DNA from 2 places in the Pseudomonas sp. P2S-1 genome. Region 1 is predicted to be linked to the other one. Evidence: predicted binding sites of a transcription regulator. Region 1 holds the regulator's gene; the other holds the start of a gene.
The links. The regulator sigma-54, encoded in region 1, starts transcription at its own class of promoters, with help from an activator protein. The targets are predictions, from matches to a motif close to ANTGGCATNNANNTTGCTNT.

Region 1 (7,750 bases):
ATGGCGGGCATCGCGGGTGGGATCCTGTGGACTAGAGGTCGCGGTGGCGGACCTGGACGTTCTTCAATATGGGTTGCAGCAACTGGCCCAGGCGTTCGGTCAGGTAGACCGAACGATGGTGACCGCCCGTGCAGCCAATGGCAATGGTGACGTAGGCGCGATTGCTGGCAGCGAAGCGCGGCAACCATTTCAGCAGGTAGGACGAGATGTCCTGGAACATCTCTTCCACATCCGGCTGCGCAGCGAGGTATTCGATGACCGGCGCGTCCAGCCCGGAGTGCTCGCGCAGCTCAGGCTTCCAGTACGGATTCGGCAGGCAGCGCACGTCGAACACCACGTCGGCATCCACCGGCATGCCCCGCTTGAAACCGAAGGACTCCACCAGGAAGGCGGTCCCGGGTTCCGGCTGGTTGAGCAGGCGCAGCTTGATCGAATCACGCAGCTGATACAGGTTCAGGCTGGTGGTGTCGATCTTCAGGTCGGCCAGGTCGGCGATGGGGCCGAGCAGCTCGCTTTCGACCCGGATCGCTTCGCCGAGGGAGCGGTCCTGATTGGTCAGCGGGTGACGCCGGCGGGTCTCGGAAAAACGCTTGAGCAGGGTGTCTTCGTCGGCGTCCAGGTACAGCACGTCGCACTGGATATGCCGGGAGCGGGCCTCTTCGAGCAACTCGGGGAAGCGGCTCAGGTGGCTCGGCAGGTTGCGCGCGTCGATCGAGACCGCCACCCGCGGTTGCAGCAATTCGGTGTTGATCAGCGCGCTTTCCGCCAGTTGCGGAAGCAGACCGGCGGGGAGGTTGTCGATACAGTAGAAACCATTGTCTTCCAGGACATCGAGGGCGGTGCTTTTGCCGGATCCGGAACGGCCGCTGACAATGATCAGGCGCATGCTCAGGTCTCGTTCTGTGCGTCCAGGACAACCTGGTACAGGGCGGCACTGCTGTCGGCAGCCCGCAGCCTGTCGCGAACGTCCTTGCGGTCAAGCATGCTGGCAATCTGGCGCAGCAGCTCCAGGTGCGCATCGGTGGCGGCTTCCGGGACCAGCAGGACGAACAGCAGGTCGACCGGGGCGCCGTCGATGGCGTCGAAATCGATGGGGGCATCCAGGTGCAGCAGGGCGCTGACCGGGCTTGCGCAGCCCTTGAGGCGGCAGTGAGGAATGGCGATGCCGTTGCCGAAACCCGTGGAGCCGAGTTTTTCCCGGGCAATCAGGCTTTCGAACACTTCCTGTTTTTCCAGGCCGGGAACGTCCGTCCCGATCAGGTAGGCGATCTGTTCAAGTACGCGCTTTTTACTGCCGCCCGGCACGTTCACGAGGGAACGGCCGGGGGTCAGGATGGATTCAAGTCGGATCATGGATGAGGGGGATCAGCGGGCCGCTGCGCCTTGCAGCAGGCTTTGCTGTTTTTCCTTGTGTTTTTTCAGTTGGCGGTCGAGCTTGTCGGTCAAGGAGTCGATGGCGGCATACATGTCGGCGTCTTCGGCATTCGCCACCACCTCACCACCGGGGATCTGCAGGGTCGCCTCCACTTTCTGCTGGAGTTTCTCGACCTTCATGATGACCTGGACGTTGGTGATGCGATCGAAATGACCCTCCAGGCGCTTGAGCTTCTGCTCGACGTATTCACGAAGCGGAGGAGTGACTTCTACATGTTGTCCACTGATGTTGACTTGCATACTGCTTCTCCTTTATTGCCGTGCATAAAGAGGCAGGTGTTGCGCCTGCCACTGAATTGCGATGGCACATCTCAGGGAATGTCACATCAATCGCTTGCGTTCACTCGAAGGTGCAATGCCGAGGGACTCGCGGTACTTGGCGACGGTGCGACGTGCTACCTGGATGCCTTGTGCCTCCAGTAAACCAGCGATCTTGCTGTCACTCAATGGCTTTTTCTGATTTTCCGCAGCAACCAGTTTCTTGATGATCGCGCGAATGGCGGTGGAGGAGCATTCCCCCCCTTCGGAAGTGCTGACGTGGCTGGAGAAGAAGTACTTCAGCTCGTAGATTCCGCGAGGTGTGTGCATGTATTTCTGCGTGGTCACCCGGGAAATGGTCGACTCGTGCATGCCCACCGCTTCGGCGATGTCGTGCAGGACCAGCGGCTTCATGGCCTCGTCGCCATGGTCGAGGAAACCGCGCTGGTGCTCGACGATCTGGGTCGCCACCTTCATCAGGGTTTCATTGCGGCTTTGAAGGCTCTTGATGAACCAGCGCGCTTCCTGCAACTGGTTACGCATGAAGGTGTTGTCGGCGCTGGTGTCGGCGCGGCGGACGAAGCCGGCGTACTGCGGATTGACCCGCAGGCGTGGCACGGCTTCCTGGTTCAGCTCGACCAGCCAGCGCTCGTTGTCCTTGCGCACGATCACATCGGGCACCACGTACTCCGGCTCGCTGGATTCGATCTGCGAGCCAGGGCGCGGGTTGAGGCTCTGGACCAGTTCGATGACCTGGCGCAGTTCATCTTCCTTGAGCTTCATACGGCGCATCAGCTGGCTGTAGTCGCGGCTGCCGAGCAGGTCGATGTAGTCGCTGACCAGACGCTGCGCTTCGGTCATCCACGGCGTATTGCCAGGCAACTGGCGCAGTTGCAGCAACAGGCATTCGCCGAGGTTGCGTGCGCCGATGCCCGCGGGCTCGAACTGCTGGATGCGGTGCAGGACGGCTTCGATCTCGTCCAGTTCGATGTCCAGTTCGGGGTCGAAGGACTCGCAGATCTCTTCCAGGGTCTCGTCGAGATAGCCCTGGTTGTTGATGCAGTCGATCAGGGTGACGGCGATCAGCCGGTCGGTGTCCGACATCGGCGCCAGGTTGAGCTGCCAGAGCAGGTGGCTTTGCAGGCTCTCGCCGGCCGAAGTGCGGGTGGTGAAGTCCCACTCGTCGTCATCGTTGCTCGGCAGGCTGCTGGCGCTGGTCTGGTAGATGTCTTCCCAGGCGGTGTCGACTGGCAATTCGTTGGGGATGCGCTCGTTCCATTCGCCTTCCTCGAGGTTTTCCGCCGTCGGCGCGGATTGTTCGAAGCTGCTTTCCTGAGACTCGGCGACGGGCTTGCTCTCGGCGTTGTCGGCCATGGGGTCGCTGTTGTCGAAGTCGTCGCCGTCTTCCTGACGTTCGAGCATCGGATTGGACTCCAGGGCTTCCTGGATTTCCTGCTGCAGGTCCAGCGTGGAAAGCTGGAGCAGACGGATGGCCTGTTGCAACTGCGGGGTCATCGTCAGTTGCTGGCCCATTCTTAGGACGAGCGATGGTTTCATGGCTGGGGCTTTAGACCTTATTCGCCGGCGCGCATGCGCCATCTACTACACGGGCGCTGGGCGCCAATTTTAAGCAAGATATATGCCTGAAATTGTAGCGTTTGCCTAGAGCGCTGTAACAATTAAGCCGGGATAATGGCCTAATGCCAGCGCTCCGTCACTCCGGTATTGCGGCTTACAGGCGGAACTCGTGGCCGAGGTACACCTCTTTCACCAACTGGTTGGCCAGGATGGTTTCCGAGTCGCCTTCGGCGATCAGTTGGCCGTCGTTGACGATGTACGCGGTTTCGCAGATGTCCAGGGTTTCACGGACGTTGTGGTCGGTGATCAGGACGCCGATGCCCTTGGCCTTCAGATGATGGATGATCTGCTTGATGTCGCCGACCGAGATCGGGTCGACACCGGCGAAGGGTTCGTCGAGCAGGATGAACTTGGGCGCGGTGGCCAGGGCGCGGGCGATTTCAACGCGGCGGCGTTCACCACCGGACAGGCTCATGCCGAGGTTGTCGCGGATATGGCTGATGTGGAATTCCTGCAGGAGGCTTTCCAGCTCCTTGCGCCGGCCGTCGCTGTCCAGGTCCTTGCGGGTTTCCAGGATCGCCATGATGTTGTTGGCTACCGACAGCTTGCGGAAGATCGAGGCTTCCTGGGGCAGGTAGCCGATACCGGCACGGGCGCGGCCGTGCATCGGCTGGTTGCTGACATCCAGGTCGTCGATCAGCACGCGGCCCTGGTCCGCCTGGACCAGGCCGACGATCATGTAAAAGCAGGTGGTCTTGCCGGCGCCGTTGGGGCCGAGCAGGCCGACGATCTGCCCGCTGTCGATCGACAGGCTGACATCGCGCACGACTTGCCGGCTCTTGTAGCTCTTGGCCAGGTGCTGGGCTTTGAGGGTCGCCATTACTCGCCCTTCTTCTTCGGCTGGATCACCATGTCGATACGCTGGCGTGGCGTGGTGACGCCCGGTGCGCGACCGGCGGTAGCGACCTGAGTCTGGGTGTTGTAGACGATCTTCTCGCCTTCGGTGGTGTTGCCTTCGTTCACTACCTTGGCGTCATCGGTGAGGATGATGGTGTCTTTCTGGGCCTGGTACTGGATCTGCTTGGCCCAGCCTTGCATCTTGTCCGGCTTGGCGGCGGACTGCTGCTGCTCGAAGTAGGCGCGGGTACCCACCGACGTGACCACGTCGATATCGCCGTTGGCGGCGCGGGTCAGGGTCACGGTGTTGCCGGTGATCTTCATCGAACCTTGGGTGATGATCACGTCACCGGTGTAGGTGGCGATGCCTTTCTTGTCGTCCAGCTGGGCGTTGTCCGCCTGGATCCGGATAGGCTGCTCGCGATCGTTCGGCAGAGCCCAGGCGCTCGCGCTTCCCAGTGCCGCGCTCAGGCTGAGCAAATAGGGGAGGGTTTTAACGAGCCTCATACTGTCCTCTTACGTTGGACAGCAGGTCCATCCTGCCGTCTTTCAAATACGCTTTCATTCCCTTGCCCGTAGTCACGCCACCGGCGCCGTCGATTCTAACGTCTTGCTCGGTTTGCGCATATTGCTTCTGCGGGAATACCGTCATGCGGCTGGAGGTAATGATGGTGGTGCGATCCTTGTCGTCGGTGCGGGCGACCCGCACCGAATCGATCAGTTCCACCTCGGTACCGTCCGGATTGACTTCGCCGCGCTCGCTCTGCACGTGCCAGGGATACGCGGTGCCGCGATACATCTGCAGGTCCGGCTTGGTCAGCAGGGTGACCTCGCTGGCCTTGAGGTGCTCGACCTTGTCCGCAGTCATTTCATATTGCAGCTTGCCATCGGGCAGGAACTGCACACTGTGGGCATTGATCGCATAGTAGTCGATGGCACTTTCGTCGACCTGCGCCGCAGGCTGGTCGAGGAAGCGCTCGGGCACGATGTTCCAGTAGCCGATCGCCCCGAAAATCAGGGCGATCACGCCGAACAGCGCGATATTGCGGATCTTCTTGCTGAACATGACGTGCTCTACAGATAGTGGGCGTTTGCTGCTTCCAGGTTGCCCTGGGCTTGCAGGATCAGTTCGCAGAATTCACGGGCCGCGCCTTCGCCGCCGCGGGCCTGGGTCACGCCATGGGCATGCTGGCGGACGAACGCGGCAGCATTGGCGACCGCCATGCCCAGGCCGACCCGGCGGATTACCGGCAGGTCGGGCAGGTCATCGCCCAGGTAGGCGACTTCTTCATAGCTTAGGCCGAGCTGGGCGAGCAGTTCGTCCAGCACCACCAGCTTGTCTTCACGACCCTGGTACAGGTGCGGGATACCGAGGTTCTTCGCCCGGCGCTCGACCACCGGGGTCTTGCGCCCGCTGATGATTGCCGTGGTCACCCCGGAGTTCATCAGCATCTTGATGCCCTGGCCGTCGAGGGTGTTGAAGGTCTTGAACTCGCTGCCGTCCTCGAGGAAGTACAGGCGCCCGTCGGTGAGCACGCCGTCCACATCGAAAACCGCCAGCTTGATCGCTTTGCCGCGTTGCAACAGGGTATTCATCACATCACTCCGGCGCGCAGCAGATCGTGCATGTTCAAGGCGCCGACCGGACGGTCGGCCTTGTCGACGACGACCAGCGCGCTGATCTTGTGGTCTTCCATGATTTTCAGGGCCTCGGCGGCGAGCATTTCGGCGCGGGCGGTCTTGCCGTGCACGGTCATGACCTCTTCGATCAGGGTCTTGTGCACGTCGATGTTGCGGTCCAGGCTGCGGCGCAGGTCACCGTCGGTGAAGATCCCGGCCAGGCTGCCGTCGGCCTCGGCGACCACGGTCATGCCCAGGCCCTTGCGCGACATTTCCAGCAGTGCATCCTTGAGCAGGGTGCCGCGGGTCACTTGCGGCAGCTCGTCGCCGGCGTGCATCACGTTCTCCACCTTGAGCAGCAGACGGCGGCCGAGGGCACCGCCCGGGTGCGAGAAGGCGAAGTCTTCGGCAGTGAAACCGCGCGCTTCGAGCAGGGCGATGGCCAGGGCGTCGCCCAGCACCAGCGCGGCGGTGGTAGAGGAGGTCGGGGCCAGGTTCAGCGGGCAGGCTTCCTGGGCCACGCGGGCGTCCAGGTTGACTTCGGCGGCCTTGGCCAGCGGCGACTCAGGGTTGCCGGTCAGGCTGACGAGCTTGATGCCCAGGCGCTTGATCAACGGCAGCAGGGTGACGATTTCGGCGGTGGAACCAGAGTTGGACAGGGCCAGGATGATGTCGTCCCGGGTGATCATGCCCATGTCGCCGTGGCTGGCCTCGGCGGGGTGGACGAAGAACGCCGGGGTCCCGGTGCTGGCCAGGGTGGCGGCGATCTTGTTGCCGATGTGCCCGGATTTGCCCATGCCTACCACGACAACGCGGCCCTTGCTGCCCAGGATCAGTTCGCACGCCTTAACGAAATCGGCGTCGATATGGGCCAGCAGGCCTTCTACCGCTTCGATTTCGAGGCGGATGGTGCGCTGTGCGGATTGGATCAGGTCGGAAGATTGGCTCATGTCGGAAATCGGGTTGCCTGATGAAAAGGTCGCGATTATAGCGGTAATGCGCGAAAGCCTCACCTGCGGATTGGTCGCGGGCTGGCTGTTTGAGCGTTTTGTGCCATCGCGGTTCCCTTGGAGGATGTCATGAAAATGCCTGTACGAGGCCTGAACAGGCAGTGCGATGGCCTTGGGAAGCCCTTGCCAGCGGTGCTATAGTTCGCCACCAGTTCGGCCTGCTCGATACTTGCGTGCCTCCATGAAGGGGGCGTGCGTCTGAGGACAAGGCTGCATCGCAAGGAGTCTAGATGAGCGTGGATAACGCCTACGCGGTCGAGTTGAAGGGCGTGACCTTCAAGCGCGGCTCGCGCAGCATCTTCAATAATGTCGATATACGCATTCCCAAGGGCAAGGTCACCGGCATCATGGGGCCGTCCGGATGCGGCAAGACCACGCTGTTGCGCCTGATGGGCGCGCAGTTGCGGCCGGCCAGCGGCGAAGTCTGGGTGGCCGGGCAGAACCTGCCGGCGCTGTCGCGCAGCGACCTGTTCGACGCGCGCAAACAGATGGGCGTGCTGTTCCAGAGTGGCGCGCTGTTCACCGACCTCGATGTGTTCGAGAACGTCGCTTTCCCGCTGCGCGTCCATACCCAGCTTTCCGAAGAAATGATTCGTGACATTGTTCTGATGAAGCTCCAGGCCGTTGGCCTGCGCGGCGCCATCGAACTGATGCCGGATGAGCTGTCCGGTGGCATGAAGCGCCGCGTGGCGCTGGCCCGGGCGATCGCCCTGGACCCGCAGATCCTCATGTACGACGAGCCTTTCGTCGGCCAGGACCCGATCGCCATGGGCGTGCTGGTGCGCCTGATCCGCCTGCTCAACGATGCCCTCGGCATCACCAGCATCGTGGTCTCCCACGACCTGGCGGAAACCGCGAGCATCGCCGACTACATTTATGTGGTCGGCGACGGCCAGGTACTGGGGCAGGGCACCCCGGCGGAACTGATGGACTCGGACAACCCGCGTATCCGC
Region 2 (7,750 bases), 2.8 Mb from region 1:
GCCGAACATCTCGTAGCGGGCGTCCAGCAGGCGCAAGGTGTTGTCGGCGCGCTCGATGAAGGTCCCGAGACGAATGAAGCGGAAAGCATCGTTGCGCATGATGGTGCCGTAGGTGGCGCCACGGAACAGGTGCGAGCGCTCCTTGATCCACTCGCTGAAGCGGCTCATGCCATAACGGCCCAGGCCCTGCTCGGCGATGCCGCGAATCTCCAGCCAGGTGGCGTTGATGTTCTCCCACATGTCGGCGGTGATCTTGCCGCGCACGGCGTGAGCGCAGGCCCGCGCCGCACCGAGGCAACTGTAGATGCTCGCCGGGTTTTCCGGATCGAGGGCGAAGAAGTGCAGCAGGCGCTCGGCATGCAGCTCGCCATGACGTGCCAAATAGTCGTCGAGAGTGCCGGTGATGCGCAGGGCCAGGGTCATTTCATCAAGGCCATCGCCACTGCCATCCTGGGGCATCAGCGACAGCGAATAGCTGACATCGAGCATGCGCGCGAGGTTTTCCGCGCGCTCCAGGTAACGTGACATCCAGTACAGGTCGGAAGCGGTTCTGCTGAGCATGGTTCAGTCCTCCACCACCCAGGTGTCCTTGGTGCCGCCGCCCTGGGACGAGTTCACCACCAGCGAGCCTTCACGCAGCGCCACCCGGGTCAGGCCGCCGGGGACCACACGGGTTTCGCGTCCGGACAGGACGAACGGCCGCAGGTCGATATGCCGCGGCGCGATGCCGTTCTCGACGAAGGTCGGGCAGGTCGACAGCGACAGGGTCGGCTGGGCGATATAGGCCGCCGGGCGGGCCTTGATGCGTTCGGCGAAGGCGGCGATCTCGGCCTGGGTCGAGGCCGGCCCGACCAGCATGCCGTAGCCGCCGGACCCCTGGGTTTCCTTGACCACCAGCTCCGGCAGGTTGGCCAGTACGTGGGACAGCTCGGCAGGGTTGCGGCATTGCCAGGTGGGCACGTTCTTCAGGATCGGCTCCTCGTCGAGGTAGAAACGGATCATCTCGGTGACATAGGGGTAGACCGACTTGTCGTCGGCCACCCCGGTGCCGATGGCATTGGCCAGCACCACGTTGCCGCAGCGATAGGCAGACAGCAGGCCGGGCACGCCGAGCATCGATTCCGGGTTGAAGGCCAGGGGGTCGAGGTAGGCATCGTCGAGGCGGCGGTAGATCACATCCACCGGTTTCGGACCGCCCGTGGTACGCATGAACACCCGCTCGTCGCGGACGAACAGGTCGGCGCCCTCCACCAGTTCCACACCCATCTCCCGGGCCAGGAACGCATGTTCGAAGAAGGCGCTGTTGAAGCGCCCCGGAGTCAGCACCACGACGCTGGGGTTATCCAGCGGACTGGAGCTTTTCAGGGTTTCCAGAAGCAGGTTGGGATAATGATCGATGGGCGCGATGCGCTGGGCGGCGAACAGCTCGGGAAACAGCCGCATCATCATCTTGCGGTCCTCGAGCATGTAGCTGACCCCGCTGGGGGTGCGCAGGTTGTCTTCGAGGACGTAGTAGCTGCCATCGCCATCGCGCACCAGATCGACCCCGGAAATGTGCGCGTAGAGGTCGCGGTGCAGGCTCAGGCCCTGCATGGCCAACTGGTACTGGTCATTGGCCAGGACCTGCTCGGCGGGAATGATCCCGGCACGCAGGATGCGCTGCTCGTGGTACAGGTCGGCGAGGAACAGGTTCAGCGCCTTGACCCGCTGGATACAGCCGCGCTCCACCACCCGCCATTCGCTGGCCGGGATGGCCCGGGGAATGGTGTCGAAGGGGATCAGGCGCTCGGTGCCCTGCTCGTCGCCGTAGAGCGTGAAGGTGATGCCGGCGCGATGGAACAGCAGGTCGGCCTCGCGGCGCCGCTGGGCCAGCAGTTCCGGCGGCGTTTGCCCCAGCCAGCGGGCGAATTCCCGGTAATGCGGACGGAGCTGACCGTCGGCGGCGTACATCTCATCATAGAAACTGCGAATCATGCCGAACTCCTTGTCACCCGTGCCCAAGGAGTATCGCAAAGCCCGTGCCAGCGACAATAAGGCTTATGAATCAAGCAGTTGCGAAGAATCGAAAAAGATGCCGCACCAGACTTGTGCAGCTATCGCCACGCTTGTGGGGCGCACGCTTCATAGCGAAGCGCGGGTGAAACCGGGGCCGCGCCAGGCGCCGCCCCGGCAGGGGTTTCAGGTCAGCACACGCTCTTGCTTGACGCCCCAGCCCTGGGCTTCGCCACCCAAGGGCCTGACCACAGCCTCGAAGTCATGCTCGAACTCGTCGATCCCGCCATGGGTGGCGTACATGATCTTTTGCAATTCCAACTGCCAGCCTTCGTCGCTTTCATGCACCGAGGCACACAGCGACTCGCCACGAAACTTGCCTGCAGCCCTGCGCGCCCGTTCCTCGTCCGGGAATACCGCGTAAAACTCGATGGGATGGATTTGGGTGAAGTCGAAACCGCCCTCTTTCATGCGGCGCAGCACGATGCTGCTGATGTCTTCGTACAGGTTGCTCATTGAATCGTCCTCCTCAATCACGATGGATAGACTTTCGGCGCTGTAACGCCACCCCCAATGCACCCGTGTCGGGTGGGGGTCTCGAGCGGATGTAACGACGGCAACGGCCGTCGCCGGAAAAAACGACGACCGTGTTTGCAGCGTAGCGTCAGGCTGGGCAGATCGCCAGCTGTGACGATTCAGGGCCTTTCGGCGATGCCGGTTATTTCCACGCCGTTCTGCTCTTTAAGCCACTTGGCGGTCGGACAGGCGGCGCGGTCCTGGAAGTCATTGAGGTCGAGTTCGTCCATGATCGGGAAGAGGTGGCCCCTCACCCGCCGCGCAGCGTCTTCAATGCTCGGGCGGTGTTCGCAAGCGAGCAGCAGCGAGGTGCGTTCGCCCTTCTGGTCCACAAAGGTGATTTCCCACTCTTTCATCTGGCGTTGTCCTCGAAGGGAAGTACAAGGTATTTCCGGCCTACCTTCCGTTGACCTTGGGCGGGGGGCGTTGTTCCGGTTTTTTGATCCTGCCTCAAGCCATAAGCCTCAAGTCATAAGAAAAAGCTCGACGGCAGCACTATCGCTTTTTTCTTATGACTTGCAGCATGAAGCTTGCCGCCAAAAAACAAGACCCCGGCAATGCCGGGGTCCTGGGTTTTCAGCGCGGACAGCGGTCAATCAGTCCGGAATGCCGTGCACCACGCCGGCCGTGTTATCCAGCAAGCTCTTGGTCGCAGTCTGGATAAAGGCTTCGAGCTTCTGCGCCATGATGGCCTTGTCGGCATCGTCGATGCGCTCGGCGCTGAACTTGCGACCGAGCTGGTAGCGCCACATCATCGGGGCCGAATCCTTGGACTCCATGAGAATGCGGTCGCCCTGGATCAGGAACACGTTCTGCTCGCTGCCAGATGGCTTGACCATACCGATGCCCTGGTCGCCTTCCGGCAGGTTGAGCAGGTCGCGGCCCCAGCACTGATGACGGGTTTCGCCACCGAGACGACCCATGATGGTCGGCACGATGTCGATCTGCGTACCGACGGTATGGTTGCGCTTGCCGAACTTCTCCTGGATGCCCGGCGCGATCAGCAGCAGCGGCACGTTGAAGCGCCCCAGGTCCATTTCGGTGACCTGCTGGGTGTTGCCAAAGCCGTGGTCGCCGACGATGACGAACAGGGTTTCCTTGAAGTACGGCTCCTTGCGCGCTTTCTCGAAGAACTGGCCCAGGGCCCAGTCGGAATAGCGCATGGCCGTCAGGTGCTCGTCCAGACGGCCCTGGCCAGTGACCGGCTCGACCGGCAGGTTCTTCGGCAGCGCATATGGCGTGTGGTTGGACAGGGTCTGCAGCAGGGCATAGAACGGCTTCTTGCCGTAGTTGTGGGCCAGCTCCTGGGCACCGCGGTCGAACATGTCCTGGTCGGACACGCCCCAGGTCGGGTCGGAGAACACCGGGTTGACGTAGTCGTTGCGGCCGATGAAGGTGGTCATGCCCTGGTTGCCGAAGAAGCCGGACTGGTTATCCCAGGCGAAATCACCGTTGTAGACGTAGACGTCGTCATAGTCGCGGGCACTGAGCAGCGCCGGCAGGCCGGACAGCTTGTGACCACCTTCCGGGGTCTGCATCAGGTATTCGAAGCCCGGCAGGTTGGGGAAGCAGGCCATGGTGGCGAACATGCCCTGGTGGGTATGGGTGCCGTTGGAGAAGAAGCGGTCGAACAACAGGCCTTCCTCGGCCAGCTTGTCGAAATACGGGGTGATATTGCCCTCGGCGCCAAGCGCGCCGACTGAGTGGCCAGCGAAGCTTTCCATCAGGATCACCACCACGTTCTTGATCGGCAGGGTGTTTTCCGCCGGCGGGGTGAAATCACGTCGAACCGCTGCACTGTCGGCATCCACCAGCTTGTCGTGTGGGGTCAGCAGCATGTCGCGCACGGTCTGCTGGGCCACTTGCGGATCGAGGGTGGCCTTCCAGATGTTGTCGCGATCTTCGGAGAAGCGGCTTTTGGCGGCGTCGATCAGGGTCAGGGTACCGTTCAGACCGAGCTGGTTGATGAAGTTGGAATCGGTGGTGTAGGCATCACCCCAACGCATCGGCGGGCCCTGGCGCAGGGTACCGCGGGCGGCGATCACGGCCACCAGCAGGATCATGAAGAACACTACGCCACGCACGTACCACGGCGCCACGCTGCGCACGCCGGCGACGTTGCTCTGGTACTGGCCGCGCGGACGGGTCAGGCGGTCGATGGCCTTGAACGCCAGGCTCATGATCACCGTACCGGCGACCCAGGCCAGCAGGTAGCGAACCACCGGGAAGCCGTACCAGAGCATGCTGGACACGGTCTTCGGGTCTTCCTTGATGTACTGGAACACCAGGCCGTTGAGACGCTGGTGGAACTCGCGATAGAAGTCCATCTCCACCAGGCCGAGGAACAGCGTGGCACTGCCGGCGACGGTCAGCCACAGGCGGAACAGGCCGCGGGCCGCCATGGCCCGGGCGCTGAGGATGGCCAGCAGCAGCGGGATGCTCAGGTACACCACCACGCGCAGGTCGAAGCGCAGGCCGTTGAAGAAGCCTTCGGCAACGGTCGAGTACGGGGTGTCGCCGATCATGTCGCTGTTGTAGACCAGCAGCGCGAACCGCACGGCGCTCAGCATCAGCATGATCACCAGGCCGCACAGGAGGGTGTAGAGCAGGTGTGATTTGACCGTCGGTTGCAGGCGCGAGGCGTCCGTTTTAGCCATGAAGTGGAGGATCCCTGGGATTCTGGTTATAGAAAGCACATCGACGCAAAACGGCGCCGCTCCGGGGAAGAGGTTCCGGAGGGGCAGCGATTGGACGAATGGGTAAAAACGCGCGCGATTGTCTTCAATCGATTGTGAAAATTTCGTTGAAGCGGCGTGAACGCGGATCAGGCTAGCCGGGTTGCCCGGCTAACACAAATCCGCGTGTGAATCGGCCTGTTGCCGACCTAGATCCGCACGTTGCCCCGCGGCCCGGCGATGGCCCAGATGATCAGACCGAGGACCGGCAGGAGGATGATCAGCAGGATCCACAAGACCTTGGCGCCGCCGCCGGCGCTGCTCTTGACCACGTTGAGGATCGCCCAGATATCCAGGGCCAGGATAATCAGGCCGGCCAGGCCATTGAACATCGAACCCATGTTGAAACTCCCAGTAAACGCTACCCAAAGAATAGATGGCTATCGGCCTTATAGACGCCCTTGCATCGATGGCGTTCCGATCGCTTCGTTACACTCGCTTACATAAGTCTTGCCGGAGAGTCTTCATGCCACCATCCCAGAACCCCAGCGCCCCTGCCTCGATGTACAGCGCGTGGCTGCAACAGGTGCAAGCCACGCCCTGGCTAAGTGCCGGCCTGGGCCTGAGCCTGCTGGCAGTGTTGTGGTTGATGGGCGCCAGTGCCTGGAATGCGATCCATGGCGACCATCAGGAAAACCTGCACATGGCCATGCTCGGCGGTTTGGCCGGGTTTTCCGCCACCGCGCTGGGCGCGATCCTGGCCGTGGTGCTGCGCGAGGTCAGCTCCCGCACCCAGGATGTGATGCTTGGCTTCGCCGCCGGAATGATGCTCGCCGCCAGCTCGTTCTCGCTGATCCTGCCGGGGCTGGACGCGGCCCGCGAGATCACCGGCAACGGCCCGTTCGCCGCCCTGACGGTAGTGGTCGGCATGGGCCTGGGGGTGCTGCTGATGCTCGGCCTGGACCGCTTCACTCCGCACGAGCACGAAAGCACCGGCCCCTGCGGCCCCGAGGCGGAAAGGATCAACCGAGTCTGGCTGTTCGTGCTGGCGATCACCCTGCACAACCTGCCGGAAGGCATGGCGATTGGCGTGAGCTTTACCACGGGCGACCTGAATGTCGGCCTGCCGCTGACCAGCGCCATCGCCATCCAGGACATCCCCGAAGGCCTGGCCGTGGCCCTGGCCCTGCGTGCCACCGGGCTGTCGAGCCTGAAAGCGGCGCTGGTGGCGATCGGTTCAGGGGTGATGGAGCCCATCGGCGCGGTGATCGGCCTGGGCATTTCCAGCGGGTTCGCCCTCGCCTACCCGATCAGCATGGGCCTCGCGGCGGGGGCGATGATCTTCGTCGTGTCCCACGAAGTGATTCCGGAAACCCACCGCAACGGCCACCAGACCTCGGCAACCCTCGGCTTGATGGGCGGTTTCGCGGTGATGATGTTCCTCGATACGGCGCTCGGTTAAACGTGAACCGCCACCCGCAGCGCTTCCAGGGCGGGCGCTGCGGCGATGTTCAGCTCGGCGCACAGCTCCAGCACCCGCGGCAGGTCGTTACCGCAGACCAGGACCATCTGCAGTTCATCGTCGAGCAACTGGCTGAGGTTCATCAGCACATAGCCGCCGGCTTCCTTGTTCATGCTGCCCATCTGCACCTGGATGCGGTTCAGCGCGGTCAGCGCCTCGACCTTGGCCAGTTGCTTGGGCTTGATATTGAACGGCACGCTCTTGTCGAAGGAGGCGACGATGCTGGCGAACAGGTCTTCGTAGGTGTCGGCCTGGAACAGCACGGTATCCGGCAGGCTGCCGACCACGACCCATTCGCCCAGGGAAATCGGGAAGGTGTCGTCGTAGTTGATGTCGGGATTGGCGGCGAGGAAGCCTTCCGGGTCGGCGTAGGCCTGGGCCGCTTCGTCGGCGATGCGCTCGATATCCTGGTCGGACAGGCAGCCGGAGCTGATCTTGCCGATGAGTTCGACGAGTTGTTCTTTCATGGGGGAGGCCCTGTGACACCTGGAAAAAGGCGCCAAGGATAGCCGCCCGGGGGTCAGCCGGCCAGCGCCAGCAGGCGCGCGGCGGTTTCGCTCGCGCCCATGGCCCGGGCCGAGGCCAGGGCGTCAGCGCCACGGGTATCGCGCCGGGTCGGGTCGGCGCCCTGTTCCAGCAGGTAGTCGAGGATGGCCACGCGGTTGAACATCGCCGCCATCATCAGTGCCGTGCGCCCGTCGCCGGCCGCGGCATCCGGGTCGCCACCCTGTTCCACCAGCAGGCGGACCATCTCCAGGTTGCCCTTGAACGCCGCGCCCGCTACCGGGAGCTGGCCGTTGTCGTTGGCGATCAGGGGGTCGGCGCCGTGCTCCAGCAATACCCGCGATGCATCGAGATGGCCGTGATAACTCGCCAGCATCAGTAGGGTATCGCCCTTGTGGTTGCGCAGATTGGCTGGCAGACCGTTTTCCAGCAGGCGGCGAAGCATGTCGGCATCGCCCTGGCGAGCGCGGTCGAAGACCTG

Region 2: AC2CQI_RS12630 (circularly permuted type 2 ATP-grasp protein) is a predicted target of sigma-54. The motif match lies at 2,007-2,026, and genes of this name have one in related genera.

The regions. Positions count from the first base shown of each region.
Region 1 is NZ_CM170068.1:5,703,466-5,711,215, forward strand. It holds gene AC2CQI_RS25605 (HPr family phosphocarrier protein) at 1-11, opposite strand, end outside; gene rapZ (RNase adapter RapZ) at 32-886, opposite strand; gene ptsN (PTS IIA-like nitrogen regulatory protein PtsN) at 889-1,353, opposite strand; gene hpf (ribosome hibernation-promoting factor, HPF/YfiA family) at 1,366-1,674, opposite strand; gene AC2CQI_RS25625 (RNA polymerase factor sigma-54) at 1,756-3,249, opposite strand; gene lptB (LPS export ABC transporter ATP-binding protein) at 3,425-4,150, opposite strand; gene lptA (lipopolysaccharide transport periplasmic protein LptA) at 4,150-4,674, opposite strand; gene lptC (LPS export ABC transporter periplasmic protein LptC) at 4,661-5,233, opposite strand; gene AC2CQI_RS25645 (KdsC family phosphatase) at 5,242-5,763, opposite strand; gene AC2CQI_RS25650 (KpsF/GutQ family sugar-phosphate isomerase) at 5,763-6,737, opposite strand; gene AC2CQI_RS25655 (ATP-binding cassette domain-containing protein) at 7,028-7,750, shown strand, end outside.
Region 2 is NZ_CM170068.1:2,890,872-2,898,621, forward strand. It holds gene AC2CQI_RS12625 (alpha-E domain-containing protein) at 1-561, opposite strand, end outside; gene AC2CQI_RS12630 (circularly permuted type 2 ATP-grasp protein) at 565-1,974, opposite strand; gene AC2CQI_RS12635 (ribonuclease E inhibitor RraB) at 2,179-2,508, opposite strand; gene AC2CQI_RS12640 (hypothetical protein) at 2,688-2,924, opposite strand; gene AC2CQI_RS12645 (LTA synthase family protein) at 3,165-5,225, opposite strand; gene AC2CQI_RS12650 (PLDc N-terminal domain-containing protein) at 5,453-5,644, opposite strand; gene AC2CQI_RS12655 (ZIP family metal transporter) at 5,806-6,705, shown strand; gene AC2CQI_RS12660 (hypothetical protein) at 6,702-7,232, opposite strand; gene AC2CQI_RS12665 (ankyrin repeat domain-containing protein) at 7,286-7,750, opposite strand, start outside.